One region of the Geobacillus sp. PK12 genome, then DNA from elsewhere that is predicted to be linked to it. Evidence: predicted binding sites of a transcription regulator. Region 1 holds the regulator's gene; the other holds the start of a gene.

Evidence for each region. Region 1 encodes LexA, which represses DNA repair genes until DNA is damaged. Its sites were predicted from a motif close to CGAACATATGTTCG; they were not measured.
Region 2: uvrB (excinuclease ABC subunit UvrB) is a predicted target of LexA. The motif match lies at 11,068-11,081, and genes of this name have one in related genera.

Annotation. Positions count from the first base shown of each region.
Region 1 covers NZ_SDKL01000056.1:8,606-24,498, reverse strand. Annotated here, with positions in the region: gene ETR37_RS15395 (ABC transporter ATP-binding protein) at 1-1,177, opposite strand, end outside; gene ETR37_RS15390 (ABC transporter transmembrane domain-containing protein) at 1,268-3,007, opposite strand; gene ETR37_RS15385 (YneF family protein) at 3,132-3,344, opposite strand; gene sirA (sporulation inhibitor of replication protein SirA) at 3,434-3,871, opposite strand; gene tkt (transketolase) at 4,124-6,130, opposite strand; gene ETR37_RS15370 (DUF896 domain-containing protein) at 6,231-6,461, opposite strand; gene ETR37_RS15365 (YneB family resolvase-like protein) at 6,591-7,244, opposite strand; gene yneA (cell division suppressor protein YneA) at 7,264-7,569, opposite strand; gene lexA (transcriptional repressor LexA) at 7,722-8,345, shown strand; gene glnA (type I glutamate--ammonia ligase) at 8,409-9,743, opposite strand; gene ETR37_RS15345 (MerR family transcriptional regulator) at 9,783-10,184, opposite strand; gene ETR37_RS15340 (methionine gamma-lyase family protein) at 10,261-11,532, opposite strand; gene hflX (GTPase HflX) at 11,546-12,793, opposite strand; gene ETR37_RS15330 (trimeric intracellular cation channel family protein) at 12,954-13,571, shown strand; gene ETR37_RS15320 (DMT family transporter) at 13,894-14,772, opposite strand; gene ETR37_RS15315 (Uma2 family endonuclease) at 14,872-15,441, opposite strand; gene ETR37_RS15310 (thiolase family protein) at 15,590-15,893, opposite strand, start outside.
Region 2 covers NZ_SDKL01000050.1:6,062-21,954, reverse strand. Annotated here, with positions in the region: gene ftsE (cell division ATP-binding protein FtsE) at 1-105, shown strand, start outside; gene ftsX (permease-like cell division protein FtsX) at 86-979, shown strand; gene ETR37_RS14810 (murein hydrolase activator EnvC family protein) at 1,012-2,310, shown strand; gene ETR37_RS14805 (heavy-metal-associated domain-containing protein) at 2,572-2,796, shown strand; gene ETR37_RS14800 (pirin family protein) at 2,993-3,706, shown strand; gene ETR37_RS14795 (S41 family peptidase) at 4,095-5,543, shown strand; gene ETR37_RS14790 (glycosyltransferase family 2 protein) at 5,644-6,636, opposite strand; gene ETR37_RS14785 (DUF6044 family protein) at 6,653-8,326, opposite strand; gene ETR37_RS14780 (MerR family transcriptional regulator) at 8,740-9,282, opposite strand; gene ETR37_RS14775 (PDZ domain-containing protein) at 9,501-10,673, shown strand; gene ETR37_RS14770 (CsbA family protein) at 10,687-10,911, shown strand; gene uvrB (excinuclease ABC subunit UvrB) at 11,152-13,128, shown strand; gene uvrA (excinuclease ABC subunit UvrA) at 13,145-15,893, shown strand, end outside.

The DNA.
Region 1 (15,893 bases):
TGATGATCGAACTTTTGCCGCTGCCGGTATGGCCGACAAACGCGACCGTCTGACCTGGACGGATGACAAACGACAGCCGTTTCAGCACATCCCGTTTGCCATCGTAGGAAAAGCTGACATCCCGAAATTCGATTTCCCCGCGCTCGATCGCATGCGGCGACCAGTTTGGATTGGCCGGCGCCTCTTCTTGATGATCAAGAAGGGCAAACACGCGAGAGGCGGAAACGATCGCCTGCTGGTAAAGAGACAGGCGCATCATCATTTGCGTCACCGGTTCGAAAAAGCGCTCCAAATAGTTGACAAACGCATACAGCACGCCGATCTCAACTGGGCCATCAAGCGCCGTGATGCCAAAAAAGCTGAGAACCACTATGATTGACAACATATACACCACATCGATCGCCGGTCGAAGCAGCAGTCCATCGAGGTGGATGTTTTTCATCCCCGCCTTGTAATGCGCTTCATTGACGGCGGCAAACTCTTGATATAAACGGCGCTGCTGGCGGAACGCTTGAATGACGGCCATTCCTTGCAGCGATTCGTTCAATTTGGCGTTCAGTTCGCTCAGCCGTTCGCGCATCTCTTGATAAAACACCGAGCTGTAGCGTCGGTATGTGTGCATGATGAACGCGATCGCCGGGAGGATGAACAGGCAAAACAACGCAAGCTTAGCATCAAGCGAAAACATGGCGACAAACACGCCGATGACAAACAAGCCGTTTTGCACAAAGGCCGCTAGGACGCTGATGAACATGTCCTTGATCGCTTCTGTATCGTTCGTCACCCGCGAAACGATGCTTCCGCCCGGCGTCCGGTCAAAATAGCTCATCCCGAGCCGGTGCACTTTCGCAAACACATCCATCCGCAGCGCTTGAATGACGTGCAAAGCGAGCCGCTGAAACTCGACAAGCTGGAAGTAGGAAATGATCGTTTTCAAGACGAGCACGCCGAGATAGGCGGCGGCCAGCGCCGCCACCGGTCCAAAAGCAAGGCGGCCCGGCACCAAATAGTCGTCAATGAACACTTTCACCAAATACGGGCCGGAAAGCTCCCCGGCCGTTGCCAACAGAAGAAGCGTAAACGCAAGCGCAGTTTCTTTTTTGTATCTTCCCATATAAGCGAGCAGCCGCCATAAAACGCGCCGCTGCTCTTTTGTTGTCAACCATCGGTCGTTCATCCACTTCCCCCTATCTCCACAAACAACTTGTGTTTTCATGTTTTTCGATCCGCTCGTTTTTGGCGGGAGCTCGAACGTTCAGGTCTGTTGTTACTCCGCAAGCGCCTCAAGCTGCTGGCGTCGATGCATGTCACGATACCAGCCGTCTTCTGCCATCAGCTGCTCGTGCGTTCCGGCCTGCACAATTCGCCCCCCGTCAAGGACGAGAATCCAATCGGCATGCTCAACCGCGCTTAAACGATGAGCGGCGATGATCGTCGTTTTTCCGCGCCGCTCCTGTTTGAGCGCCGCTAAAATCCGCGCCTCGGTCTTCGCATCCACGGCCGACAACGCATCATCAAAAATGAGCACTTCCGGGTCAATGAGAAGCGCCCGGGCGATTGACAGCCGCTGTTTTTGCCCACCGGATAGGGAAACGCCGCGCTCGCCGATGACCGTCTCATACCCGTCAGGAAACTGCAAAATGTCATCATGAATGTCGGCCAGCCGCGCCGCCCGGACGACCTCGTCCTCTCCGGCTTCCGGCTTGGCAAAGGCGATGTTGTCGCGGACAGAGGCAGAAAACAAGAAATGGTCTTGCGGCACGTAGCCGATCGCCGAACGGAGCGCGAAAAGCGTATAATCGCGGATGTCGCGGCCGCCGAAGCGAATCTCGCCGTCATAGCCGTCAAACTCGCGCAGCAGCAGGCGAAGCAGCGTCGTTTTGCCCGCCCCGGTTTTGCCGACGACGCCAAGCGTCGCCCCGCGCTCCAGCGAAAAACGAATGTCCGCGAGCGCCGGCTTTGTCTCTCCCGGATAGACGAACCGGCGAACACGGTATTCAATGTCCCCTTTCGGCGGGACATCTACGGCATCGGGGTGCTCGATGATTTCATCTTGTTCAGCCAACAGCGCCCGCACCCGGTCGTACGAAGCACGCCCTCGCTCAACAATGTTAAACAGCCAGCCGAACGCCAACATCGGCCAAATAAGCAGGCCAAGGTAGGTCGTAAACGACACAAGCTCGCCGATCGTCAATTCGCCCGCCAAAACCATTTGGCTGCCAAACGCCACAGCGAGAAAAAATGACAGCCCAACAAGCAGCCCGATCGTCGGATCAAACAAGGCGTCAATTTTGGCGACGGCAACGTTTTTCGCCACGACGTCTTCCGATTGACGGCGAAACGCCTCGACATCGTGTTCCTCATAGCCGAACGCCTTGATGACGCGGATGCCGTTGACGCTTTCCTGCACCTTGTCGTTCAGCGACGAAAACGCCGCTTGCGCCGTTAAAAACCGACGATGGAGCATCGTCCCATAGCGGCTCGTCGCCGCCGCCATCACGGGCATCGGCAATAGGCTGATGAGCGTCAGCTTCCAGCTGATCGAAAACGCCATCGTTGCCAACACAAACCCGCCAAGCGTCACCGAGTCAACAAGCGTCAAAATGCCGCTTCCGGCCGTCTGCTGAATCGCTTGCAAATCGTTGGTTGCATGGGCCATTAAATCGCCGATCCGCTTCCGCTGGTAAAACGACGGCGACATGTTCGTAAAATGCTGATACAGCTCGTTGCGCAGCTGGCGGGCAAGCTTGACCGCCGAACCGAAAATGAAAATGCGCCAAGCGTAGCGGAGCCCGTAAAGCGCCGCCGCAACGGCGGCGAGGACGGCGATCCAGCGGATGAGCACTTCTTTTGTCATCGTGCCGTTTTTCATATGATCGACCAACAAGCCGATCACTTTCGGCGGGACTGTCTCCAAAAACGCCACGATGACAAGCACGAAAATGCCGGTGATATACGCCTTCTTTTCTTGGCGGAAAAACCAAAACAAATCGCGAAACACGCGCATAAGGCCCGCCCTCCTTTCATTTGGCTGACGAACAATCGCCATATTATTGTAACAAAACTAGAAAAATTTTGAAAGAACATTTTGGCAAAATAAAAAGACACTCTCGATCGAGTGTCCGTTTCGCTTATTTCAGTTGATTGTTCATCATTTTCATCATCTGGTTGATTTTCTTCTGCGACGGAGTCATGCCCATTTGCATCATCATCATGCGAATCATTTGTTCATTGATCGGCGGGTTTTTCTTCAAATAATTGATCATCGTTTTGCGGGCGACGAAAAATCCGATCGCCACCCCGGCGATGAGCGCCAGCACGCCAACGAGAATCGTACCCCACATAACAGCGATTTTCCTCCTTCTTGTTGTCTCCCTAACAGTGTACTAAACGATGCGTCATTAGACAATATTTCGCGACAAAAATCTTTTCATTACGCAAATTTTCTTCCTTGCCGAGGCGCAGACAGCCAGTAGTAATCGACAAAATCGGCGTCGACCGCCAAAAACGTCGGCGAAAGCCGAGCGAGCGCCCGCCCGATGTCCGCGGCAAGCGGCGCGCTGTCAGCGACAAGAAGCAAGCGGCGCTTTTGCACGACAAGCAACGCTTCCTCGCCGGCGTCGTTTTGCAAAACAAACATATTGCGCTCCAAATTTTTGCCGACGCGGCCGGCAAAATATTGCTTTAAGCCAAGTTCCAGGCGCGAAAATGACAGCCGTTCGGTGATAAATTCGACTTGCTTGCGGCAAATCGCCTTCAGCGGCGCTTTCGCGTATTGATGCTCACGAAGCAGTTCGACAATTTTTTCTGCCCGATGGCGGTAATGCGACGCCACATCGTCATTCAACAAATAAATCCAATAGCGGACCATGCCCCATCCCCCATTTCTGTTCATCTATTTTCTATTATAGAAAAGGAAAGGGGAAAAATATGTCTATTAACGGCAAGTTTTTTCACTAACATTGTCGATTTTTGTTTGCGGTGGCCATGCGGCCGCAAACAGGCCAACACGTCATGAACAAGCCTTTGCCCTCGATTCAACCCCGAAAATACTTGACCAAGGCGCAGCCATCTTTCACAAAAACAAGCTGCCCCTGCAACAACGCAAGGGCAGCTTTCCCGGTTACTTGCCGAGCAGCGCTTTTGTGCGGCGGACGACGTTGTCAACCGTAAAGCCATACTCGGCCATGATTTTCTCTCCCGGAGCGGAAGCACCGAATCGGTCGATGGCCAAAATGTCGCCCTCGGCGCCGACGTAGCGCTCCCAACCGAGCGACGCGCCCATTTCAATGGCGAGCCGCTTCGTCACGGCCGGCGGAAGCACTTCATCGCGGTACGATTTTGGCTGCGCTTCGAAGCGGTCCCACGATGGCATGCTGATGACGGAGACATGGATGCCCTCAGCGGCAAGCGCTTCTTGCGCTTTGACGGCCAGACCGACTTCCGAGCCAGTCGCCAACAACAGCGCCTCCGGAGCACCGTTTTTCGCCGGTGAAACGACGTACGCACCTTTTTTCACGCCTTCATACGCCAACTCAGCTGTTGCCGCCAACGTCGGCACATCTTGACGCGTCAAGACGAGCGCAGTCGGCTTGTCCGTCGATTCGAGCGCCAGCCGCCATGCGGCCGCCGTTTCGTTTGCGTCAGCCGGACGGATGACCGACAAGTTCGGCATCGCCCGAAGCGAAGCGAGATGTTCGATCGGCTCGTGCGTCGGGCCGTCTTCGCCGACGGCGATGCTGTCGTGCGTCAAGACGTAGATGACCGGCAAGCCCATCAGCGCCGCCAAGCGGATCGCCGGACGCAAATAGTCAGAGAACACGAAGAACGTGCCGCCGAACACTTTCAATCCGCCGTGAAGCGCCATGCCATTGAGCGCCGCCCCCATGGCAAACTCGCGCACGCCAAACCAAATGTTGCGCCCTTCGTAGCTGTCCGGCAAGAAGTTGCCGCCGCCTTTGATGAGCGTTTTATTCGAGCTTGCCAAGTCCGCCGAACCGCCAAACAATTGCGGCACCGCTTTGGCGATGGCGTTGATCACGTCCCCGGACGATGAGCGGGTCGCCAGGCTTTTGCCTGCTTCGTATACCGGCAAAGAAGCTTCCCATCCATCTGGCAGTTTGCCTTCGATCGCTCGCTTCAATTGGGCGGCCAGTTCCGGATGGGCCTGTTCATAGGCGGCGAGCTGCTCATTCCATTCCGCCTCTTTTTTCGCTCCCGGCTCTTGCACCGTCGCACGGAAGTGGGCGTACACTTCTTCTGGCACGTAAAAATCTTCCGCAAATGTCCAACGATACGCCTCTTTCGTCAGCTTCGCCTCTTGGGCGCCGAGCGGAGCGCCGTGGACGCCGGACGTGCCCGCTTTATTTGGCGCGCCGTAGCCAATCGTCGTTTTGACTTCAATGAGCGTCGGCCGGCTGAGGTCCGCCCGCGCCTCCTCGAGCGCTTTGGCGATTTCTTCAATATTGTTGCCGTCCTCAACGCGCAAATATTGCCAACCGTACGCTTGGAAACGTTGGGCGACGTTTTCCGAGAACGACAGGTTGAGCTCCCCGTCCAGCGAAATGTCGTTCGAGTCATACAGGACGATCAGACGGCCGAGCTTCAAGTGGCCGGCGAGTGACGCCGCTTCGCTCGCCACTCCTTCCATCAAATCGCCATCGCCGCAAATGGCGTACGTATAATGATTGATAATCTCAAACCCGTCGCGGTTGTATGTAGCGGCCAAATGCCGCTCCGCCATCGCCATGCCGACCGCCATCGCGATCCCTTGGCCAAGCGGTCCCGTCGTCGCTTCCACGCCCGGCGTATGGCCGTATTCCGGATGGCCCGGCGTTTTGCTTCCCCATTGACGGAATTGTTTCAAATCATCCATCGATACGTCGTAGCCGCTTAAATGAAGCAAGCTGTACAATAACATCGACCCGTGCCCGGCTGACAAGACAAACCGGTCGCGGTTGAACCAGTTTGGATTCGCCGGGTTATGATTCATAAATTTCGTCCAAAGCGTGTACGCCATCGGCGCCGCGCCCATCGGCATGCCCGGGTGCCCGGATTTCGCTTTTTCGATCGCGTCAATCGACAGCGTTCGAATCGTCGTAATCGCCAACTCCTCGATTGAATGCGCCATCGTCTTCCTCCCTTTCATCAACATGGTGTCATTTACTATCATATAGAAAATCGATCGGCTTGTACAACGTTATTTTCCGAGCCACCCCTCTTTCGACCGTTTAATGGAAGCGCCGCCGCTGGCTTTCCTTTAATTTTTTCGGCGTCACGTCGTTGCCGTTCGGGTCAATGACGGTCACTGTATGGAGCATATCGGTCATCGCCTTGCGGAACGCTTGAATGTACTCACGGCGCAGCTTCGCTTGCTCGAAGGCCTCTTCGGCCGACAAGCCGGCCGTTTTCGCTTTTTTCGCCAGTTCATTGATGCGGGCTAATTTATGTTTGGCAAGCATTGATCATCTTCTCCTATCTGCCATATTCTCACTCTGTTTTATCTTATCTGATCAACCGGGAAGATGGCAACGATGGCATCTTGGCTTCCTTTGCCCGCTCGCCGCTTTAGGGTCAGGCGCAGTACACGATCAACGCCGCCTTTGTTGCTCGTCCATATATTCCTGGTAACGCCGATGGACGGTCGCCTTGGACGCCTCGTAACCGAAGCTTCGCATCGTCGCGGCGATATCGGCAAACGTCAGTCCGCGCTCGCGCAAGCGGACGATCTCCTCAACCGGCAGATCAATTCGATCGCGCCCGGCGTTTTCGCCCCGGCGCCTTAGGTTCCGCTCCGGTCGGTAGCCGCTGGCGATGGCTCGCTGCATGCCACGCTTAATTTTGGCGTTATGTATTTTTCTTTGGTACTCCTCGACAATCGCGATGATGGATAACACCATCTCATCGGCCTCCGACAGCGGCATCTCCCCGCGGTGGCTGGCGCTGTATATTTTCACCCCTTGCTTTTTCAAGCAATGCAGCACCGCCATGCGCGCATGGCCGCGCCCAAGCCGCGTTTCATCTTGAATGAGCAGCACATCGACCTCGCCTTCCTCGCAAAGCGAAAGCAGCTCCAACACGCCGTCGCGGTCGGCTTCATAACCGCTCGCCTGCTCGGCGATCACTTTAACGACTTCAAATCCACACTCGGCCGCCAGTCGCTCGAGCTCATCTCGTTGCCTCGCGAGCGACGTTTCCTGTTCAGCTTTGTCCGTGCTGACTCGGCAGTAAATGACCGCCCTCATGGCCAATCCCTTCTTTCCATCACTGATTGACGGCCACCGAGCCGCCCTGCTTTGATTTTAACACAGGAATGACAATTTGTTCACCGGCGGCAAGACGCGGGCTCGGCAAATGGTTGACATCGACGACCCAGCGGATGAACTCATCAGGCGGCATATGGTGTTCCTGTTCGTACTGTTTTGCCAGCCCCCAAAGCGTATCGCCGGGAGCGACCGTGATCGTCACGTATTCTTTTTTATCGACCGGGCTGCTGGCGTAAACGAACCCTGCCAACACGAGCGCAAACAAAAATGAAAACAAAACATAGTGCAGCAACGTTCTCCCCATTCTCCCCACCCTTTCTAGAATGTTTGTTCGCTTTCCTTCATTATAGTCAAGAACATTTGTTTGTGTCAATAAAAAAACTCGAACTTATGTTTGTTTTTTCGTCTTCCGCATGGTATAATGAAGGCAAATGATGTGGCGAGAGGTGTGAAACCATGACGAAACTGTCAAAACGACAACAGCAAATTTTAGAGTTTATTAAACAGGAAGTAAAAACAAAAGGCTATCCTCCGTCGGTGCGGGAAATTGGGGAAGCGGTTGGACTGGCGTCAAGTTCGACGGTCCACGGGCATCTCGCGCGCCTAGAAAGCAAAGGGTACATCCGCCGCGACCCGACAAAGCCGCGCGCCATTGAAATTTTGGACAACGATATGGCCAAGGAGAGAGAAAAAGAGGAGATCATCTCGGTGCCGATCATCGGCAAGGTGACGGCCGGTCAACCGATTACAGCGGTGGAAAACATCGAAGGCTACTTTCCGCTGCCGAAGCGGCTCGCCGCCGGCGAGGAGCAGCTGTTTATGCTTGAAGTGATGGGCGACAGCATGATCGAAGCCGGCATTCTCGACGGCGACTACGTCATCGTCCGCCAGCAGTCATCGACCAACAACGGCGACATCGTCGTCGCCATGACGGAAGACAACGAGGCGACGGTGAAGCGGTTTTTCAAGGAAAAAGACCACATCCGCCTGCAGCCGGAAAACGCCCATCTTGAGCCGATCATCGTCCGCGACTGCACGATTCTCGGCAAAGTGATCGGCGTCTATCGCCTGTTCGACTGACTCGTGCCGGCCTGCGCCCATAAAAAAGCTGCCCTGAAAAAAACGGGGCAGCTTTTTTATGAATCAGTAGAGTTCCATATATTGGTCCAATTCCCATTGATGAACCGTTGTCCGATACATATCCCACTCGATTTCTTTCGCTTCGACGAAATGCTCGAATAAATGTTTGCCGAGCGCGTGAATCATCACTTCATCGGACTTCAAGTTTTCCAACGCTTCATAGAGCGTTGCCGGCAAATCGACAATGCCTTCTTCGAGCCGTTCTTCTTTCGTCATGACGTAAATGTTTCGATCCACTGGCGCCGGAGGAGTGAGCTTGTTGCGAATGCCGTCAAGCCCAGCGGCTAAAAGCACCGCCATGGCCAAGTATGGGTTGGCCGACGGGTCAACGCTGCGCACCTCAATGCGCGTGCTCATGCCGCGCGAAGCTGGAATGCGGATGAGCGGGCTGCGGTTGCGCGCCGACCAAGCGACGTAGCACGGCGCTTCATAGCCTGGAACAAGCCGCTTGTACGAGTTGACGGTCGGGTTCGTCACCGCCGTAAAGTTCGGCGCATGCTTCAGCACACCGGCGATAAACTGCCGTGCCGTATCGCTCAACTGCAAGTCGCCGTTCGGATCGAAAAAGGCGTTTTCACCGTTGCGGAACAGCGACAGGTTGCAATGCATTCCTGAACCGTTAATCCCAAAAATCGGCTTCGGCATAAAGGTCGCATGCAATCCATGTTTGCGGGCGATCGTTTTGACGACGAGCTTAAACGTTTGAATGTCGTCGCACGCTTTAATCGCATGGGCGTATTTAAAATCGATCTCATGCTGGCCCGGGGCGACTTCATGATGGGACGCTTCGATTTCAAACCCCATTTCCTCAAGCTCGAGCACAATGTCGCGCCGGCAGTTTTCCCCAAGATCGGTCGGCGCCAAATCGAAATAGCCGCCGCGATCGTTCAGCTCCATCGTCGGGTGTCCTTTTTCGTCAAGCTTGAAAAGGAAGAATTCAGGCTCAGCTCCTAAGTTAAAGGCGTTGAAGCCAAGCGCCTCCATCTCTTTCAGCATCCGCTTCAAGTTGTAGCGTGGGCAGCCTTCAAACGGCGTGCCGTCCGGGTTGTAAATGTCGCAGATAAAGCGGGCGACTTTCCCTTTTTCTGCGGTCCACGGGAAAATGACGAACGTATCCAAGTCCGGATACAAATACATATCCGACTCTTCAATGCGGACAAATCCTTCGATCGACGACCCGTCAAACATAATTTTGTTGTTAAGCGCTTTCTCCAGCTGGCTGATCGGAATTTCGACGTTTTTGATCGTGCCCAAAATATCGGTGAATTGCAGGCGGATGTACTTGACATTTTCCTCTTTGACGATGTGTAGAATGTCGTCACGCGTATATTTTGCCATGTCCAAACTCCTCCCCGGCTCGGAAATCATGTTCCGTCATTAATGAAAGAAGCGAGCGAGATCTCCTTGGCGAAGCGATGCGCGCTGGAACCGCCCGGCCTGCAGCAATTCATTCCGCAAAATTTCGCGCAGTTCTTCGTCCGACAGCTTCGGTTTTCCTACTTTTTCGACTTTCTCCGCCTGCTGGTGGCGTCCTTCCTCCCGCGCGGCAAAAATTTGCTTAATGCCCGCCAAGTTGACGCCTTGGTCGATCAAATCTTTAATTTCCAGCAAGCGGTCAATGTCATTGAGCGAAAACAGCCGCCGGTTGCCTTCCGTGCGCGCTGGCGTGACGAGGCCGTGCTCTTCGTAATAGCGGATTTGGCGGGCCGATAGATCCGTCAGCTGCATCACGATCCCAATCGGAAACAATGGCATGGAACGACGAATATGGCTGCTCATGCCAATTCCTCCTCGCTTTTGATACCTTCATTTTACCATAATGTCAAGAAACGAGTCAATGAAGCGTTACATTTTCTCACAAACAAATCAACTGCTGTTCAAGCAAACGGTGGACGGCTGAACAAATGGCGATTTTGACGTGTGAATACGTCAGCCCGCCTTGCACGTAGGCGACATATGGCGGCCGCAGCGGCCCGTCTGCCGTTAGCTCGATGCTCGCGCCCTGCACGAACGTGCCTGCCGCCATGATGACTTTGTCCTCATAGCCGGGCATCTCGCTTGGATACGGGGTGAAATGGGCGTTGACGGGAGAAGCGGCTTGGATGGCTTGGCAAAAAGCGACCATTTGTTCTGGATCGTCAAAACGGACGGACTGAACCAAATCCGTGCGCTTCTCCTTCCACGACGGCGATGTCGAAAGCCCGATGCGCTCGAGCATCGCCGCCGTAAACACCGCCCCCTTGAGCGCCTGTCCGACAACATGTGGAGCAAGGAAAAACCCTTGGTACATATCGGGCAGGCTGTACAGCGACGGGCCGACTTCCGCCCCGATGCCCGGCGAGGTCATCCGGTAAGCGCACGCTTCGACGTATTTTTGCCTCCCAACGATATAGCCGCCTGTTTTCGCCAAGCCCCCGCCCGGGTTTTTAATGAGGGAGCCGGCCATCAAATCGGCGCCGACATGACACGGCTCTTTCTCCTCCACAAACTCGCCGTAGCAGTTGTCGACAAACACGACGACGTCGGGCTTAATCGCTTTGACAAAAGCGATCATCTCCGCGATTTCGTCGACCGTAAACGACGGGCGTGTCGCATAGCCGCGCGAACGTTGAATGCCGATCATTTTCGTCCGCTCGTTCATCGCCCCGCGCACCGCCGGAAAATCAACGGCCCCGTCCGCCGTAAGCGGCACGCTTCGGTAGCGGATGCCAAACTCTTTCAGCGAGCCGACGCCGCGGCCGCGGACGCCGACGATTTCCTCAAGCGTATCGTACGGAGCGCCGGTGATGTAAAGCAGTTCATCGCCCGGGCGCAACACGCCAAACAGCGCGATGGCAATCGCGTGCGTGCCGGAAATGATTTGTGGGCGCACAAGCCCTGCTTCCGCCCCGAATACATCGGCGTAAATGCGGTCAAGCGTATCGCGGCCGATATCGTCATAGCCATACCCGGTCGATGGGATGAAATGCCCGTCGCTCACTTGATGGCGGCGGAAACTGTCGAGCACGCGATATTGGTTCGCATCGACCATCCGGTCGATGCGCCGGTGGATCGGCGCAATTTGCTGTTCAACTTCCTCAACAAGTGCAGCGATCGTTTCTCCATGTTTCCATTGTGTCCAAAACATCGATGAACCCTTTCTACCGTTGGAATGATTGCAATTCCCCATACAAGGGATGCGCTGGCAGCACGTACCCTTGGCAGTCGTACGTGCCCCTTTGTTCATTATAATGCCATTCGTGCAAAATGGTGTCCGATTTTAGCTGGGCGAGCAGTTTTCCTTCCCCGCTCGGGATCGATACGTCATAATGAACCATTTGCCGTTTCACCGCTTCTTCAATAAAGCGGCGGAGCCGGTCGACATCGGCAGCCGAGAGCGCGCTCATCACGATCGCATCGGTTGTCGTCGGGAGAAATTCCAGCGTTTGCCGGTCGCTTTTATTGTAAACGGTGACGGCCGGAATGGAAGAAGCCCCTAGTTCCGCCAAGAGCCGCGATACCGTCCGCTCATGCTCGGCGTAGTCCGGATGCGACGAATCGACGACGTGAAGCAATAAATCCGCTTCCTTCACTTCTTCAAGCGTCGAGCGAAACGCAGCGACAAGCGTCGTCGGCAAGTCTTGAATGAACCCGACCGTATCGGTGAGAAGCACCGTGTAGCCGCATGGCAAGACGCATTTGCGCGTCAACGGGTCGAGCGTGGCAAACAGCAAGTTTTCCTCGAACGAATCGGCGGCGGTCAGCCGGTTGAAAATCGTCGACTTGCCGGCGTTCGTATAGCCGACAAGCGCCACTTGAAAGGCGCGGTTTTTTTGCCGGCGCTCGCGGTAGCGTTCGCGATGCTCAGCCACCCGGCGAAGTTCGCCTTTAATATCGTCAATGCGGCGGCGAATGTGACGGCGGTCGGTCTCCAGCTTCGTCTCCCCCGGACCGCGCGTGCCGATGCCGCCGCCCAAGCGAGACAGCGCCTCCCCTTGGCCGCTAAGGCGCGGCAGCATATACTCCAGCTGGGCGAGCTCGACTTGCAGCTTTCCTTCTTTCGATCGGGCGCGCTGAGCAAAAATGTCTAAAATGAGCTGCGTCCGGTCAATCACTTTCACCTCGCCAAGCATGTTCGTCAAATTGCGCGCTTGGCTTGGAGAGAGCTCGCTGTTGAAAATAACCACGTCCGGTTCCAGCTGCTTGACTATGGCGGCGAGCTCTTCCGTTTTCCCTTTTCCGATATACGTCGCCGGGTGCGGCGCTTCACGTTTTTGCGTCACCTCTGCCACAACCTCGCCGTTCGCCGTCGCAACGAGCGAAGCGAGCTCCTCCATCGAATAGCGAAACCGTTCATCATCGACACCAGCGAGCTGGCAGCCGACAAGGATCGCTTGTTCACGGCTCATGGCATCCCCCTTCCTTTCCCTCGCGGCGAACATGTTCTCTACGTTCATGATACCAAATCCCACCGTCGGTCTGCTAGTTCGTTCCAAAAAAACGATTGATTTTCCGCCGCTTTTGCCTCTACAATGATACAAGAACACGACACGGAAAGGAACAGCACGAATGACGTGGGAAGTATTGAGCATCATCGGCACGATCGCCTTTGCCATCAGCGGGGCGATCGTCGCGATGGAAGAGGAGTACGATTTGCTTGGGGTGTACATTTTAGGGATTGTCACCGCTTTTGGCGGCGGGGCGGTGCGCAATTTGTTGATCGGGGTCCCCGTGTCGGCGTTATGGGAACAGCAGCCGCTCTTTCTTGTCGCTTTGGCGGCCATGACAGTTGTGTATTTGTTCCCAAAGCAAATGCTGCCGCCGTGGAAGCGGTGGGGCAACTTTTTTGACGCCCTTGGGTTGTCCGCGTTCGCCATTCAAGGGGCGCTGCATGCCGTCAACATGGGGCATCCATTAAGCGCGGTCATCGTCGCCGCGGTGTTGACCGGAAGCGGCGGCGGCATGATCCGTGACGTGTTGGCGGGAAGAAAGCCGCTCGTGTTGCGCGCAGAAATTTATGCCGCCTGGGCCATTCTCGCCGGTCTCGCCGTTGGGCTGAAATGGGCCGAATCGCCCATGGAGCTGTATGTGCTGTTGATTGTCGTCGCCGCCCTCCGCATTTTGTCGTACACATACGGTTGGAAGCTGCCGCGGCGGGCGGTTGGAGAAAAAGCGGGCGAGCAATGATCAAACGGCAAAAACAACATCTACTCATTGATTCGTACGAAAAGATAGGCGGCTCCTCGCTTTTATATAGATGCAATTTAAAGCTTTGCCATTTTTCTTTTTTACCGGTCATTTCATCCGACTGTCGAGTGACCGAACAACGCCGCTTAAAGACCCATATATGGGTCTGTGAAGCAGGCGGTTGTTCGGTCCTCCGTCACGCCAAGGCGTGACGGAGAAGCCTGTGGCTTTCCTCCGACAGTCGAAAAGGGGAAAACCGCTTTTCCGTCAAGGATATGTTAAACTTCTTCGTTGCATCTATATAGTTTGCTGACGCTTTCCTTTACGCGCTTTGCCCGCTTCGCACCGCCACGACCACCCCAGCAACGATCAGCGCCCCACCAAGCCAAAACGAGGCGGTGAGCTCCTCATGCAACAGCAGCCAGCCAAAGAGCGAGCCGACAAGCGGCTGGAAAAAGAAAAAGAGCGAGCCGACGCCGGCGTCGATCATTTCCATCCCTTTGTTCCAAAGAAAAAATGCCCCCGCCGTCGATACAACGCCAAGATACAACACTCCAAGGGCGACGGGAACGCTCCAATGGCTCGCGGCAAGCCCCGGCCCTTCGGTGAGCATCATCGGCGTCATGCCGATAAACGCAGTGAAAATAGCGTACGTGGTGATCGAAAGCACGGACAGGCGGGCCGAAGCGATTTTCACCAGCACCGACAACAGCGCCCAAGTGATCGCCGCGCCGACTAACGCCATATTTCCAGCGAACGTCGACTCCCCGCTGCCCCCGAGGCCAACGATGACGATGACACCCGCTGTCGCCAGTAGCAGCGCGGCCATTTTCCGCCATGTAAGCGCCTCGCCAAGCAGCCAGCGGGCAAACAAGACGACAAACGCCGGCGTTGAGGCGGTAATGAGCGAAGCAGTATGGGCGTTCGACCATTTCGTGCCGACAAACTGCAAGGAAATAGAAACGACGTAGCCGATGATTCCGATCGCGATGACCATTCCCCAATCACGCCCGTTTTTCGGCGGGCGCTCGCGTTTCACCGCGGCGATGGCACCGAGCACAATCAAGGCGACGGCGTAGCGCAGCCAGACGAGCGTAAACGGCGGAATGTAGTCCAACACGTATTTGCTCACGACGTACATCCCGCCCCAAATGCTGGCAGCAAGCGATAAACACAAGGAAGCGAGAACAGGTTGTTTCATGGCATCGATCCCCCTATGCGTTCTTCTTTCTGCTGCTGACATCAAAGGCGAAGCCGTTATTTCCAGAGATGGCAGTCAAACAAGGCTGTTCTCCATCAGCTACACATCGCTTTCTTCCGGAGGAAACACGGGGGCGAGCGAAACCGTCAAATCCGGTTGCCAAAAAGAAACCAACTCATCGCTTGGCCCAAAAACCGCTCGCTGCTCGAATCGTCCATCTTGCCAGCTGAGCACTTCGATCGTTCGATTGCTGGGGTCTACCATCCAATATTCATGCACACCATATTTTTCGTATAAATAGTATTTCTGGTTTCGATCGCGTAGAGCGGTGCTTGGTGACAGCACTTCCACAACGAGATCGGGAGCCCCCTTCATTCGCCGATTCCCGATTCGCTCCACCCGACAAACGACTGATAAATCCGGCTGAACAACCGTTTTCGCCATCCGTTCCGGCTCCTCAGGATCAAGCTGAACATCAAACGGGGCCAGAATGACATGACAGCCACGCGCCTGAAAATGCGAAGCCAATGCAAGGTGCAGTTGTCCGACCACATACTGGTGCTCAAACGACGGAGACGCCAATAAATAGGGAACGCCATCGATCAGTTCCCAATTCCCTTCCCAATGTTGAATGTCGCCATACGTGTAAAACGGCTTCTCCTTCTGCACTGTGCTTGCGCTCCTCCTTTCACTTGCTTTTCTTTCATCTTATCACAATGTTCCAGCTCCATGGCATATTTTTATTTTCAAAGAGAAAACAGCGGCCGCCACCGCTGTTGAGTGTGTGTCAAACAAATGTTTTTTCCACGCGTTGCTCTTACTCCCGCTCGATGATCGTGGCCGTCGCCATCCCGTGGCCGATGCAAATCGTCAATAGCCCATAGCGGCCGCCGCGCCGTTCCAGTTCGTGAACGAGCGATGTCATGAGCTTCACACCGGTGGCGCCGAGCGGATGGCCAAGCGCAATGGCGCCGCCGTTGACATTCACCTTCTCAAGCGGAGCGCCGATTTCTTTTTGCCAGGCGAGCACGACCGGGGCGAACGCTTCGTTGATTTCAATGAGGTCGATGTCATCGATCGAGAGGCCGGCTTTTTTCAACACTTGCCTCGTCGCCGGAATG
Region 2 (15,893 bases), on a different contig from region 1:
GAGATCGTCAACGCGACCCGGCGGCGCGTCATCGCCATCGAAAACGGGAAAATCGTCCGCGACGAGGCGAGGGGGGAATACGGCTATGACGCTTCATACGTTTAAGCGCCACGTCCGGGAAAGCATCAAAAGCCTTGGCCGCAACGGTTGGATGACGTTTGCGTCCGCGAGCGCCGTCACGGTGACGCTTTTGCTTGTCGGCGTCTTTTTTGTCGTCATGTTCAACATCAACCATTTTGCCCAAAAAGTCGAAAACGATGTCGAAATTCGCGTCCATATCGAGCTGACGGCCGACAACCAGCAAAAAAACGCTTTGCGCCGGCAAATTGAAGCCATTCCAAACGTCAAGGAAGTGGGCTATTCATCAAAGGACGAAGAGCTGAAGCGGCTGATCAAAAGCATGGGGGAGGAAGGCTCGTCGTTCCGCTTATTTGAACAGGACAACCCACTAAGCGATGTATACGTCGTGAAAGCGGCCCATCCGCAAGATACAGTGAAAATCGCCAAACAAATCGAAACATTGCCGTTCGTCCATAAAGTCAATTATGGCCAAGGGACGGTCGAGAAGCTGTTTGACGCACTGAAAGTGGCGCGCAACGTCGGGCTCGTGCTCATTCTCGGATTGTTGTTTACGGCAATGTTTCTCATCTCCAACACGATCAAAATTACGATTTTCGCCCGCCGTCGCGAAATCGAAATTATGCGGCTCGTGGGTGCGACGAACGGATTTATCCGCTGGCCGTTCTTTTTGGAAGGGTTATGGCTTGGAATGCTCGGCGCTCTCTTCCCGATCGCGGCGCTTTCGATCGTGTACTACAACGTGTATCAAGTGTATGAACAGCGGGTTTCCTTGCCGTTTTTTGAACTTCTTCCGTTTTCGCCGTTTATGTGGCAGTTGAGCGCACTGCTGCTGGCGATTGGCGCGGGCATCGGCATTTGGGGAAGCGTCATGTCCGTGCGCAAGTTTTTGAAAGTGTAAAAAAGAATCATACATAGGGAGAGGGGAAAGCGATGAAGAAGAAAAATATGATGGCGCTCGCCGTCGCCGCGGCGCTCGGTCTTGGCGTTCTGCCGCCGGCGGCGGATGCCGTCAGCACTCGTGATATCGAACAAAAGCGAGGGGAGATCGACGCGCTTCGTTCGAAGCGGTCAGAGGTGCAGGAACAAATCAGCGAGGCGCAAAAAAACATCGAAGCCCTTCAATCGCAGCAAAAACAAGTCGCCAACGATATTGAAAAGCTGAACATGGCCATTGAGGAAACGAGCGGCAAAATCCGCAACGTCAGCGTCGACATTGACCAAACGGAGCAGGCCATTGACCAATTGAAACAAGAAATTGCCGAAATTCAAGAACGGATTGAAAAGCGGAATGAAATTTTGAAGGAGCGGCTTCGTTCCTTGCAGGAAAGCGGCGGGGCGATCAGCTACTTGCAAGTATTGCTTGGCGCCCAAAGCTTCAGCGACTTCATCGACCGGATGAGCGCCGTCACCACGATTATGGAAGCGGACCAACAAATCATCCGCGAGCAGGAAGCCGATAAAGCGTTAAAAGAGAAAAAGGAAGCCGAATTGACGGAGAAGCGGAACAAGTTGCAAGCGGATTTGCAAGAATTGAAGCAGCTGCAATCGAAACTCGCGGGCCAGCTGGAGCAAAAAAATCGCCTGATGGCCGATTTGAAGCAAAAAGAGGAAGAAGAGCATGATCATAAGATGGCGCTTGAAGAAGAAAAAGAACTGATCGCCAAACAAGAAGCGGCGGTGAAAGAGCAGCTTGCCGAACTCGAACGGCAAAAACGGGCCGAAGAAGAAGCGAAACAGAGAGGACGTACATATGCCTCGCCAAACGGTGGAGGAGCGTCATCAGGAGAAACGCCATCCGGCGGCAGCACGCCGCCTGTATCGAGCGGGGCGTTTACCCGGCCGGCCAACGGACCGATCACCTCGGGCTTTGGCTACCGGTTTGGCGGCACGGACTTCCATCCAGGGGTCGACATCGGCAAGCGAGCTCCCGTTGTGCCGGTTGTCGCTGCAGCGGACGGCATTGTGTTCCGCTCCTACTATTCTAGCAGCTACGGCAACGTCATTTTCATCAGCCATGTGATGAATGGGCAAACCTATACGACCGTGTACGCTCATTTAGAAGCGCGTCTTGTTGGCGAAGGGCAGCACGTCCGTAAAGGACAAATGATTGGCTACATGGGCAATACCGGTCATTCGACCGGTCCGCATCTTCATTTTGAACTGCATCGCGGCGGCTGGAACGAGGCGAAAACGAATGCGGTCAATCCGCTTGACTATATTCCTTTCTAATTTCGAACGGTAGGTGGCATTGCGCAACTTGTCTGTCTTTTGGCAGGACAAGTTGCGTATTTTTTGATTGATTGGACATCAAGGAAATGGTTTGGCCGCACCACATCCCCCTTGACTCTGTACCTTAGTACACTGTTTATAATGGTACACAACAATGGAAATCTTCCCGTTGTCGAAAGGAGGATGAGTGATATAGGTTTCATGAGCGAGGATCTGAACAAATTAAGAAAGAGACATTTCTGGATAGGAGTGATTTTTACCATGAAAACATACCGAATGACCGTCCGAGGCATGACATGCACCGGCTGTGAACAACATGTCGCCAGAGCGCTGGGGGCGATTGGGGCCAAGCTGATGGATGTCAGCTTCCAGCGCGGTGAAGCGGTATTCGCGTTGCCTGAGGACACGGACGTTGACATGGCGAGACAAGCGGTCCAAAATGCCCATTACGAGCCGGGGGACATTTTTCGCCTGTTTTTAGGTTGACAGGCGAACGGAAGTTTTATATAATTATCTCGAATTCAAGATTTATTGAATGAAGAGAAATGGTTGCGCCTAACGAGGATGAGACAAGAAAAAAACGGGAATCAATAGCGTAGGCGGTGGTGGTTATGGCGCTTGCGGATTCGGAACAGCAAGCGCTTGATGGCCCATCATTTCTTGCAATGAAGGAGTGGAAAAGATGATCCGCATCGACCGGGCGTCGTCCCGATATCATGCCGATTACGGCTGGCTGAAAACATACCATAGCTTCTCATTTGGCGAGTATTATGATCCGAACAACATCCAGTTTGGCCCGCTAAGGGTGTTAAACGACGATTTCGTTGCGCCGCTTGCCGGTTTTGGCGCTCACCCGCACCGGGAGATGGAAATTGTGTCGATCGTGCTGAAAGGCTATTTGCAACATGAAGACAGCACCGGACATAAGGCGGTGACAACGTTCGGCGGCGTGCAGCGGATGTCGGCCGGCACCGGCATCGTCCATTCGGAAGTGAACCCGTCGGCGACGGAAGAGGTGAACTTTTTGCAACTTTGGTTTTTGCCGGAACAATACGGATTGCCGCCGTCGTACGAGCGGACCGAGTTTCCGGTCGACAAGATGAAAAACGCCTTGCTGCCGATTGTCACGAAACACCCGTCTTCCCCGGGGATTGCTCACATTCATCAAGATTTGACGATTTATCTTTCCGATTTGGAAGCCGGGCATGAGCTGACGTTTACCCAGCCGGAAGGACGGAACATCTTTGTCTTTGTCATTGAGGGGGATTTGACGTTAAACGGCGAGGCCCATCTCGAGCGGCGCGACGCGGCCCGCATTACGGACACACCGGCGCTTCGCCTGGCGACGAACGAAGGATCGCGGTTGATGCTCATCGACTTGCCAAAAGAGGGGTGAAAGCGTTTCGTTTTTGTCCGGCTCATTGGTTTGGCTTCCATTCTAGATCGTGCCAAGAAGACGAATCAAGAAGAGGCATCGTTCGCCGCCAAGGGCGAGGGGTGCCTCTTTTTTCCGTTCTGTATGAGTTGAGAAATCAACAAGGAGCGTGTAAACTAGTAAAGGATAGACAACGAATGAGCATACTCGGTACAAGCCTAACATATGATGGAGATAAAGGCATGGCACGGCGTGAGGCGGTGCTTTTCCTTTTCTCATTGGCGGAAGCCGCCGCCGTCTAGGCGGCAGAGGCGTCCGCTTGCTTCACCGAAGGAGAACGAGAAGAGACCCCCTTTCCCTTCTGTTGCAGGCAATGGAAAGGGCAGGTTTAGGGTGAGGAGGAAGCAACGTGAAAAAATCGACGACGGCCGCATTGATGGCCATATCGATGCTCATTGGGGCGGGAGGGACGTACGCTGGCCTTCAGTTGGCGGACCGCCCGATGGAAGGCTCGCTTTCGACGATTGTTTCGAATGAGCCGTCCAAGTCGACGAACGACAGCGAAGAGATGAAAAAAATCCGGCAAGCTTATGAGCTCATTAAGAATCGGTACGTGGAGAAAGTGGATGAAGAAAAACTGACGGAAGGCGCCATTCAAGGGATGATCAACACGCTCCATGACCCGTATTCCGTCTACATGGATGCGGAAACGACGGAGCAGTTCAACGAGTCGCTCGACTCATCGTTTGAGGGGATCGGCGCCGAAGTGAGCATGATCGACGGCAAGGTGACGATCGTGGCTCCGATCAAAAACTCGCCGGCGGAAAAAGCGGGGCTGAAGCCGAATGACCAAATTTTGCGCGTCAACGGAGAAAGCCTGGAAGGGCTTGATTTATATGAAGCGGTATTGAAAATCCGCGGCAAGAAAGGAACAACGGTGGAGCTTGACATTTTGCGCCCCGGCGTCAAAAACGTGATGAAAGTCAAGGTCGTCCGCGACGAAATTCCGATTCAGACGGTGTATGACTCGATCAAAACATACAACGGCAAAAAGGCGGGCTATTTGCAAATTACGTCGTTTTCGGAAAACACGGCCGCCGACTTTAAAAAGAAGTTGGCGAAGCTTGAGGCCGAACATATTGATGGCTTGATCATCGATGTGCGCGGCAATCCGGGCGGCTATTTGCAAAGCGTTGAGGAAATTTTGAAGCAGCTCATCCCGAAAGGCAAACCATATGTACAAATTGAAGAACGCGATGGCGATCGGCAAAAGTTTTATTCCGATTTAACGGCGAAAAAGCCATACCCGATCGTTGTGCTCATCGACAAAGGAAGCGCCTCGGCGTCGGAAATTTTGGCAGGTGCGATGAAGGAAGCGGGCGGCTACAAGCTGGTCGGCGAGACGACGTTTGGCAAGGGGACGGTGCAGCAGGCGATTCCGATGGGCGACGGCAGCAACATCAAATTGACGCTGTACAAATGGCTGACGCCGGACGGGCATTGGATCCATAAAAAAGGCATTAAGCCCGATGTCGCGGTGGTACAGCCGGATTACTTCCACGTCGCTCCGCTTCATGTGGAAAAACCGCTTCGGTATGACATGAACGACGAGCAAATCGCCAATGCGCAAAAAATGCTCAAAGGGCTTGGCTTCAACCCGGGCCGCACGGACGGCTACTTCAGCAAAGAAACCGAACAGGCCGTCCAAGCGTTCCAAAAAGCGAATCAGCTGCCTGTTACCGGACGCATCGATGAGGCGACGGCGGATGCGCTGCAAACAAAAATTATGGAAGCCGTCCGCGACCCGAACCATGATGTGCAGCTGAAAAAAGCGCTTGGTGTGCTGTTTTCGTCGTGAGCGGGCCAATGATGACGGATAAAAAGAAAAGGGCGCCTCGGCTTTTAGCCCGAGGCGTCCTTTTTATCTTTATATTGGCCCGTGAATCATCTATGACGTTCTATAAGCGGGCCGGCGTTTTCTCCCTTTCTGACGGAAGCGGCAGCTGCACGGTCGTTTCGATCGCAAACCGCGGCCGCCGTTTCACTTCTTGATAAATTTTTCCTATATATTCCCCGATGAGGCCGAGGCTCATCAGCATCAGCCCGCCGATGAACCAAACGGAAATCATGAGCGACGTCCAGCCTGATTCCGCGCGCCCGAGAAGTTTGCTGATGAGGGCGTACAGCCCGGCCGCACCGCTCGCGAGAAAGGCCAAAAAACCGATGAGCGTAATGGCGCGAATCGGTGCGACGCTTAAGGACGTGATGCCGTCAAAGGCGAAGGCGAGCATCTTTTTGAGCGGGTATTTCGACTGTCCAGCCCACCGCTCATGCCGGTCGTAAAAGACGCACGTCGAGCGGAAGCCGACGAGCGGAACCAACCCGCGCAAAAAGAGATTGACTTCCGTGTAACGGCTCAGTTCATCGAGCGCCCGCTTGCTCATCAGACGGAAATCGGCGTGGTTGTAAATCAGCTCGATTCCGATGGCCCTCATGAACCGATAAAAGGCTTGGGCGGTCGTACGCTTGAACCACGTGTCTGTCTTTCGGCTCCGCCGCACGCCATACACGATGTCATACCCTTCGCGGTATTTTTGCACAAATTCGCGGATTGCCTCCACATCATCTTGCAAATCGGCGTCAATGGACACGGCACAATCGGCGTATGCCCGAACGGTTTCGAGCCCAGCGAGCAGCGCCCGCTGATGGCCGACGTTGCGAGCAAGTTTCACACCGGAGACAAACGGGTTGCGCTCGCTTTCTTCTTCAATGAGCGCCCATGTCCGGTCGCGGCTGCCGTCGTCGACAAACACGATATGGCTGCCGATGGCGACCGCTCCTTCTTCGAGCAGCTGCTCAAGCAAAGCGGTCAGCCGCCGGGCCGTTTCCGGCAACACTTCTTCTTCGTTGTAGCATGGGACGACGATGGCTAACAATGGTTTGTCCACCATGTTTCTTGCCTCCCTTTCACTCCACTTCGTATACATAAATTTTCCAGACTGACTGTCGATCGGTGAACGCCCGCAAGAAGCGGAGATGGATGTCGCGGGCGTTTTCGATCGGGACGGAGGAAAAAATGTACTTGCCGCCAAGCTGTTTGAACGCCTTTGTGTCGATCTCGAAATGACGAATGACTTTATGCGAGCGTTTCGTGAACATGTAATGTTTCCCGAGCTCTGCCGAAAACAAATAGACGCGGTTGCCCCAATGGTCGAAATAGTCTTTCAGCACTGGGCTTTTGTCCAATTCTTTGGCAATGATGCGGCGAAACTTCCGCTTATACGATAACGGGTAAAAATTGTTGTACGTATCGAGCGTATAAAACCCGTTGTATTGAGCGATGGCCGGGTGAAGCCCAACGCTGGCGACGCGGTAGGACGATACCGGCTTGCCGATGTATTGCTTGATTTTGGTAAATAAATGTTCGGAATAAAACTGCTCGAACGACGGCGTGCCAGCGAGGCGATAGCGGATTTCCTCGTTAAACCCGCCAAGCAAAAGCAGCTGCAGCGCCAAGGCGATCGGCACGAGGCGCCGCCATGCGGTCCGTTCCTTGGCTAAGATTTGCAAGGCCAAGGCAAAATCGACGTAAATGACCATCGGCCGCAAAAAATGGAAGCGGGCGAAATTGAACGTATTCAAAAGGGAAATCCGTTCTTTCAGCGGCTGCCACCCTTTGTAAAACCAAAACGCATACCAAGCCGATAAGGCGATGTTCAACCAAAACAGCAAAAGGAAGCGCCGCTCCAATGGCCCGCGCTGACGGCGGCGCAAAACGAGAAAAAACGCCGCCCAAAGCACCGGCAAGATGATCGGCCCATGGACGGTCATCACATGCGTATGGCCGAGCACATAGTTTTTCAACGTCAACCGAAGGCAGTGGACGAAGCTGAGCCGCGAGGAGAGGAACTCGTTCCGGCTCGTCGGTTCGCCGCTGAAGACAAGCGAGTACACGAGGCGGTACTCGATGGCCAAAAACAAGCTTGTCATCAGGGCGATCGCGGCGAAAAACCGCTTGTTCCACTGCTTGCGGACAACGCCGTCAAACAGCCACACCGCCGCCATCGCGGCGAGGAAAAAGAAAAATCCGAGCACAAAGCTGGCGTAAAACGGAAGCAAGATGATCGCAAGCCATTCTTTCCATGTCGCTTCTCCGTTGCGGATCGACAGAAACGCCCAAAGCGCCAGCGGCATGCCGAGCGTGCTTAACATGCCGGACGGCCAAAACGGTGTCAGCGCAAAAGCAAGCGCCGCCCCGACGCGAATGAGCCATGATTCCGGTGAAGGCAAAAAGTGGCGCCTGAGCAGCCAATACATACCCAAAAAGGCGAATACCCTCGTGATCGTCTGGCTGAGCGCGTACGCCACCATGGAGGGAAACAAAGCGTGCAGCCACACGATGCCGCTGAATTCTGTGCCGAAGGCGTTGCGCGGCAACCCGTTGATCACTTGCGGGATGACGGCATCGATTGGGCCAAATAGTTGGCCGCTGCGAACGAGCACGCGATACCAGGCGATGTTCGAATCCATATTGTCGTGCACGCGAATATGGGCGTGTTCGCTTAACATGTACAGCGGAGAAAGGTAGAGAGCCAATACGATGAACGCGATGGCGAACGCTTTTCGTTCCCTTTGTTCCATTTCGCACGCCCTCCTTTCTTGTACCAGAAGATTGAACAACGTGACCCATTATAAGCCGCTGCGATTAAAAGAGAATAAGAAAATCGTAAAGAAATCGTAAAAGAAGTAGTGAAGATGACAAACAAAAAAGCTCATCATCACAACATGGCTTGACAGGCAAGACGTTTTCTTGAGCCGCCATATAGTAGAATCATTGATTTACTGATTTTTCCTTATGCATGTGAGTCAGACATGATCTGAAACAGTCAAGTACAACGTTTGGTGAAGAGCCACAAAAAAAGAAAGTGTTCCAACGCCCAATGGTGCACCGTTTATGACCACCATCATATACGCGTGAAACACCTTCACAAAATGATCGATCATCTTTTCTTGAAAGGGCGACGATCTTTTCGGTCCAACCTGCATGAAACCCGTCAGGCAAACAGCCCCATCACGCGCCTAAAGCCGCGCCGTTTTCGTTTCGCTTCTTTCGGCGGTTCATGCGGGGATGGGGGCCGGGTGTTCAACTGCTGTTCAAGACGGGCGACCGTTTGCTCCAGCACGGCGAGGCGGGCGGCGATTTCCTCCATTTCTTGACGGTGATGCAACAGTTGAATGGAGACAACATCATCCGCTTTTTGTTCCAATTGTTGCTCGAGTTCATCCAAACGCGAGGAGACGCGGTCCATTTCCGGTTCGATATATTCTTGGAACAGAGCGTGAATGGGAACGTTTGGCGGCGTTGTGGAAGAACGGCTAGAGGCCGGCGGTGCTTCGGGTGTTGCTTCTGGCGGCGCTTCCATGGCGGCGCCTTGTTCAAATTTGACACGTTCGAGCAAGGCGACCGTTTTTTCATCAAACAAGTAGTGGCCGGCCTCGTTTCTCCGCAACGGAATGTCGTATTTGCGCACCCAGCGCTGGATCGTTTTCGGCGATACACCAAGGCGAGCAGCGACGTCGGACGTTTTCAATTCCATCGTTTCACTCCTCCTTGTTTCGTCTTGTTTATCCTTTTTCCTCTGCATCTTTGAAAATCCTTCCCAGCCGACAAAACTAGTGTTGATTCGGCAAAGAAAGTGGAAAACAGCGAAGATTCGCCATTGGCGAAAAAAGATGGCTGTGGGCATGGGAATTGGTCATGCCATTTGGTAGAATAGAAGATAAAGAATGATGAACGACGCAAGGGGTGAAGCGGATGGCAACATGGTGGCTGGAATGGCTTGAGGGCGTCGCGTCGGTTTGGCGGCAGCCGCTTCTTTATTATGGCGCCGCGCTCGCTTTGGCCGTCGGTTGGCGGCGGGTGAAGCGGGAGCGCCGCGATTTTCATGTGCGCGTCTACAGCCTATGGCAAGAGTGGCGCGGGCTTTGGACAAAAGGATGGACGGTTGGGCTGGTGTTGTCGGCGGCGGCCGTCGGCATCGGGATCGCGGTGCCGCAGGAAGCGGTTTGGGCGGTGACGGTGCTGACGGTGCTCTTGAGTTTGACGATGGAAGCGCGGTTGTTGTCAGCGGCGTATACGGCAGGCGGCGCACTTCTCGCGTTCGGCTTGGCGGAGCGAAGCGGCGCGTTGTCCCGCTGGCTTCCCGATGGCATGACGGCGGCGCCGGCTTTGGCGGTGTGGCTTGCGTTGCTTTTGTTTTCGGAAGGATGGCTCATCATTCGCACGCGAAACGAGGCGGCCTCGCCGCAGCTTGCGAAAAGCAAGCGAGGGATGACGGTCGGCTTGCAATGGACGCAGCGTCTTTGGTTTGTGCCGGTTGTGCTGCCCGTATCAGGCGGCGCGCTGCCTCCGGCTTCCTGGTGGCCGCTCGTTTCGCCGGGAGACGGCTATTCATTTTGGCTCGTGCCGTTTCTTCTCGGCTTTTCCCAGCGCCGCCAGCACATGCTGCCGGCGGAAGCGGCGCGCGCGGAGGGGCGGCTTGTTGTTCGGCTGGCGTTCGTTGTCGCCCTATTGGCTGCTTCCGGCCTATGGTATCCACCGTTGGCGGTGGCGGCGGGGGCTATGGCCATCATCGGCCGTGAATGGATCGCGTTTTCCGGGCATCGCGCCGACCGCGCCCGTCCGCCCCGCTTTGCCCGCCATCCGCACGGCTTAGTGATTGTCGGCGTGCTTCCTGGCTCGAAAGCGGAAAAAATGGGGCTTTCGATCGGAGAAGTCATCATCAAAACAAACGGCGCCCCGGTGCGGACCGAAACCGAGTTTTACGAGGCGCTCCAACGCAACCGCGCGTTCTGCAAGTTGGATGTCGTCGGACATAACGGCGAAGTCCGTTTCGTCCAAGGGGCGCTCTATGAGGATGAGCATCATGAACTCGGGCTGCTGTTCGTCCGTGATCGGAACGCATCAGCGTCTGAAGCTGTTTCGTAAAGGAGAATGGATCATGTGGTTTTTGGCGGCACTCATCATTCCGTGCCTATTGGTGCTGTTGTTTGCGCGGGTGACGTACAATCGGTACATTGCTGTGCTGTTGACGACGGCGCTGCTTGTCGCTTCCTACTTGAAAGGCTATACGGATGAGCTGCATGAAATCGTCGCTGACATTGCATCGACGATCGCCGGCTTTCTTTGGGCCGGCCGCATGCTCGACCATCTGAAGCAAAAATGAAGCGGCGTTGTCGGTTCAACCGTCTGTTTTTGGAAAAAGGCATCGTCGGCTGAACCTCGGATTGTCGAAACGGAACGGAGCGAAGACGCGGACCTTGGGCATGAATGGGTCCGCTTTTTCGCGTTAGGGGAATGGAAAATGCTGTGCAGAATGGTGCGAATATGAGTTCGCATTTTTGATGCATGGATCATCACGATGTGATACAATGGGGAAAGATGGTACGAAGGAGGAGGCGAAACGGTGGAGGGCCGTTTTCAATTAGTGTCGCCATACGAACCGCAAGGCGATCAGCCGCAGGCGATCGCCAAGCTTGTGGACGGCTTGCAGCGGGGTGTGAAACATCAAACGCTGCTTGGGGCGACGGGGACGGGCAAAACGTTTACGATCTCGAACGTGATCGCCCAAGTCAACAAACCGACGCTTGTCATCGCCCACAACAAAACGCTCGCCGGTCAATTGTACAGCGAGCTGAAAGAGTTTTTCCCGCACAACGCCGTCGAATATTTTGTCAGCTATTACGATTACTATCAGCCGGAAGCGTATGTGCCGCAGACGGATACGTACATTGAAAAAGACGCGAAAATCAACGATGAAATCGACAAATTGCGGCACTCGGCGACATCAGCCTTGTTTGAGCGCCGGGACGTGATTATCGTTGCGAGCGTGTCGTGCATTTACGGTTTAGGGTCGCCGGAAGAATACCGGGAGCTCGTCGTTTCATTGCGCGTCGGGATGGAAATCGAGCGCAACGCGTTGCTGCGGCGGCTCGTTGACATCCAATACGACCGCAATGACATCGATTTTCGCCGCGGCACGTTCCGCGTCCGCGGCGATGTCGTCGAAATTTTCCCCGCGTCGCGCGATGAACATTGCATTCGCGTCGAATTTTTCGGCGATGAAATCGACCGCATCCGCGAGGTGGACGCCTTGACCGGCGAGGTGCTCGGCGAGCGGGAGCACGTCGCCATTTTTCCGGCGTCGCACTTCGTGACGCGCGAGGAGAAAATGCGGCTCGCCATTCAAAACATCGAACAAGAGCTCGAGGAGCGGCTCGCCGAACTGCGTGCGCAAGGGAAGCTTTTGGAGGCGCAGCGGCTCGAGCAGCGGACGCGCTATGATCTTGAAATGATGCGCGAGATGGGCTTTTGTTCCGGCATCGAAAACTACTCGCGCCATTTGGCGCTGCGGCCGCCGGGCTCGACGCCGTACACCTTGCTTGACTATTTTCCGGACGATTTTTTGATCATCGTTGATGAGTCGCACGTCACCTTGCCGCAGTTGCGCGGCATGTACAACGGCGACCGGGCGCGCAAGCAAGTGCTCGTCGACCACGGCTTCCGCCTGCCGTCGGCGCTTGACAACCGGCCGCTCACGTTTGAAGAGTTCGAGCAAAAAATCAATCAAATTATTTACGTCTCGGCGACGCCAGGGCCGTACGAGCTTGAACACAGCCCGGGCGTTGTCGAACAAATCATCCGCCCGACCGGGCTTCTCGACCCAACGATCGACGTCCGCCCGACGAAAGGGCAAATCGACGATTTGATCGGCGAAATTCATGAGCGCGTCGAGCGGAACGAGCGGACGTTGGTGACGACGCTGACGAAAAAGATGGCGGAGGATTTGACCGATTATTTGAAAGAAGCGGGGATCAAGGTGGCGTATTTGCATTCGGAAATTAAGACGCTCGAGCGCATTGAAATCATCCGCGATTTGCGGCTCGGCAAATACGATGTACTGGTCGGCATCAACTTGCTTCGCGAAGGGCTCGACATCCCAGAAGTGTCGCTTGTCGCCATTTTGGACGCCGACAAAGAAGGGTTTTTGCGCTCGGAGCGCTCGCTCATCCAGACGATCGGCCGGGCGGCGCGCAACGCGAACGGCCATGTGATCATGTACGCCGATACGATCACGAAATCGATGGAAATCGCCATTCAAGAGACGAAGCGGCGCCGCGCGATTCAAGAAGAGTACAACCGAAAGCACGGCATCGTGCCGCGCACGGTGAAAAAGGAGATTCGCGACGTCATCCGCGCGACGTATGCGGCGGAAGAGACGGAGATGTACGAGGCAAAGCCGGCGGCAGCGATGACGAAACAAGAGCGGGAAGAGCTGATTCGAAAGCTCGAAGCGGAAATGAAAGAGGCGGCCAAAGCGCTCGACTTCGAGCGGGCCGCCCAGCTGCGCGATATCATTTTCGAATTGAAAGCGGAAGGGTGATGGCCGGGTGAACGGAATGGATAAAATTATCGTCAAAGGGGCGCGCGCCCACAACTTGAAAAACATTGACGTCGAAATCCCGCGCGGCAAGCTCGTCGTCTTGACCGGGCTGTCCGGGTCGGGGAAGTCGTCGCTGGCGTTTGATACGATTTACGCGGAAGGCCAGCGGCGCTACGTCGAATCGCTGTCGGCGTATGCCCGCCAGTTTTTAGGGCAGATGGAAAAACCGGACGTCGATGCGATTGAAGGCTTGTCGCCGGCCATTTCGATCGATCAAAAAACGACGAGCCGCAACCCGCGCTCAACCGTCGGCACGGTGACGGAAATTTACGACTACTTGCGGCTTCTATTCGCCCGCATCGGCCGCCCCATTTGCCCGACGCACGGCATTGAAATCCAATCGCAGACGATCGAGCAAATGGTCGACCGGCTGCTCGCTTACCCGGAGCGGACGAAAATGCAAATTTTGGCGCCGATCGTCTCGGGAAAAAAAGGGACGCACGCCAAGACATTGGAGGATATTCGCAAACAAGGGTATGTGCGCGTCCGCATTGACGGCGAGATGCGCGAGTTGACGGAGGACATTGAGCTTGAAAAAAACAAAAAACATTCGATTGATGTCGTCGTCGACCGCATCATCATCAAAGACGGCATCGCATCAAGGCTTGCCGATTCGCTTGAGACGGCGCTGAAGCTCGCCGACGGCAAAGTTGTCGTTGACGTGATCGGCGAGGGGGAGCTCTTGTTCAGCGAAAAGCACGCTTGTCCGTACTGCGGCTTTTCGATCGGGGAGCTTGAACCGCGTCTGTTTTCGTTCAACAGTCCATTCGGCGCCTGCCCGGACTGCGACGGGCTCGGGGCGAAGCTCGAAGTGGATCTCGATTTGGTCATCCCGAACGATGAGCTGACGTTAAAAGAACACGCCATCGCTCCGTGGGAGCCGCAAAGCTCGCAATATTACCCGCAGCTGCTCGAAGCCGTGTGCCGCCATTACGGCATCCCGATGGACGTGCCGGTGAAGGATTTGCCGAAAGAGCAGCTCGATAAAATTTTGTACGGCAGCGGCGGAGAGCCGATTTATTTCCGCTATACGAATGATTTCGGGCAAGTGCGCGAACAATACATCGCATTTGAAGGCGTCATTCCGAACGTCGAACGCCGCTATCGCGAGACGAGCTCGGACTACATCCGTGAGCAGATGGAAAAGTATATGGCGGAACAACCATGTCCGACATGCCAAGGCTACCGGCTGAAAAAAGAAAGCCTGGCCGTCCTTGTCGGCGGCAAGCATATCGGCGAGGTCACCGCCATGTCGGTGACCGAGGCGCTCGCCTTTTTTGACGGGCTCGAGCTGACCGAAAAAGAAGCGCAAATCGCCCGCCTTATTTTGCGTGAAATTCGCGACCGGCTCGGCTTTTTGCAAAACGTCGGCCTCGACTATTTGACGCTCAGCCGCTCGGCAGGAACGCTCTCCGGCGGCGAGGCGCAGCGCATCCGCTTGGCGACGCAAATCGGCTCGCGGCTGACGGGGGTGCTGTATGTGCTCGACGAGCCGTCGATCGGGCTTCATCAGCGCGACAACGACCGGCTGATCGCGACGTTGAAAAGCATGCGCGACCTCGGCAATACGCTCATTGTGGTGGAGCACGACGAGGATACCATGCTGGCCGCGGACTATTTGATTGACATTGGTCCGGGGGCGGGCATCCACGGCGGCGAGGTCGTCGCCGCCGGCACGCCGGAAGAAGTGATGAACGACCCGAACTCGCTCACCGGCCAGTATTTATCGGGGAAAAAATTCATCCCGATTCCGGCCGAGCGTCGCCGTCCGGACGGACGTTGGCTTGAGGTCGTCGGCGCGCGCGAGCATAACTTGAAAAACGTATCGGTGAAAATCCCGCTCGGCACGTTTGTCGCTGTCACCGGGGTGTCGGGCTCGGGCAAAAGCACGCTCGTGAACGAAGTGTTGTATAAGGCGCTGGCGCAAAAGCTGCACCGGGCGAAGGCGAAACCGGGCGAACATCGCGGCATCCGCGGGCTGGAGCATCTCGATAAAGTCATTGACATCGACCAGTCGCCGATCGGCCGCACGCCACGCTCGAACCCGGCGACGTACACCGGGGTGTTTGACGACATCCGCGACGTGTTTGCCTCGACGAACGAAGCGAAAGTGCGCGGCTACAAAAAAGGGCGGTTCAGCTTCAATGTCAAAGGCGGGCGCTGCGAGGCGTGCCATGGCGATGGCATCATCAAAATTGAGATGCACTTTTTGCCGGACGTGTACGTCCCGTGCGAAGTGTGCCACGGCAAACGGTACAACCGCGAGACGCTCGAGGTGACGTATAAAGGAAAAAACATCGCCGAGGTGCTCGACATGACGGTCGAAGATGCGCTCGACTTTTTCGCCTCGATCCCGAAAATCAAACGCAAGCTCGAGACGCTCTATGACGTCGGGCTCGGTTATATGAAGCTCGGCCAGCCGGCGACGACGCTCTCGGGCGGCGAGGCGCAGCGCGTCAAGCTCGCCGCTGAGCTTCACCGCCGCTCCAACGGCCGGACGCTCTACATTTTGGACGAGCCGACGACCGGGCTTCATGTCGATGACATCGCCCGGCTGCTTGACGTGCTCCACCGGCTCGTCGACAACGGCGATACCGTGCTTGTCATTGAACATAACTTGGACGTCATCAAAACCGCGGACTATATCATTGACTTAGGTCCGGAAGGCGGCGACCGCGGCGGACAAATCGTCGCCGTCGGCACGC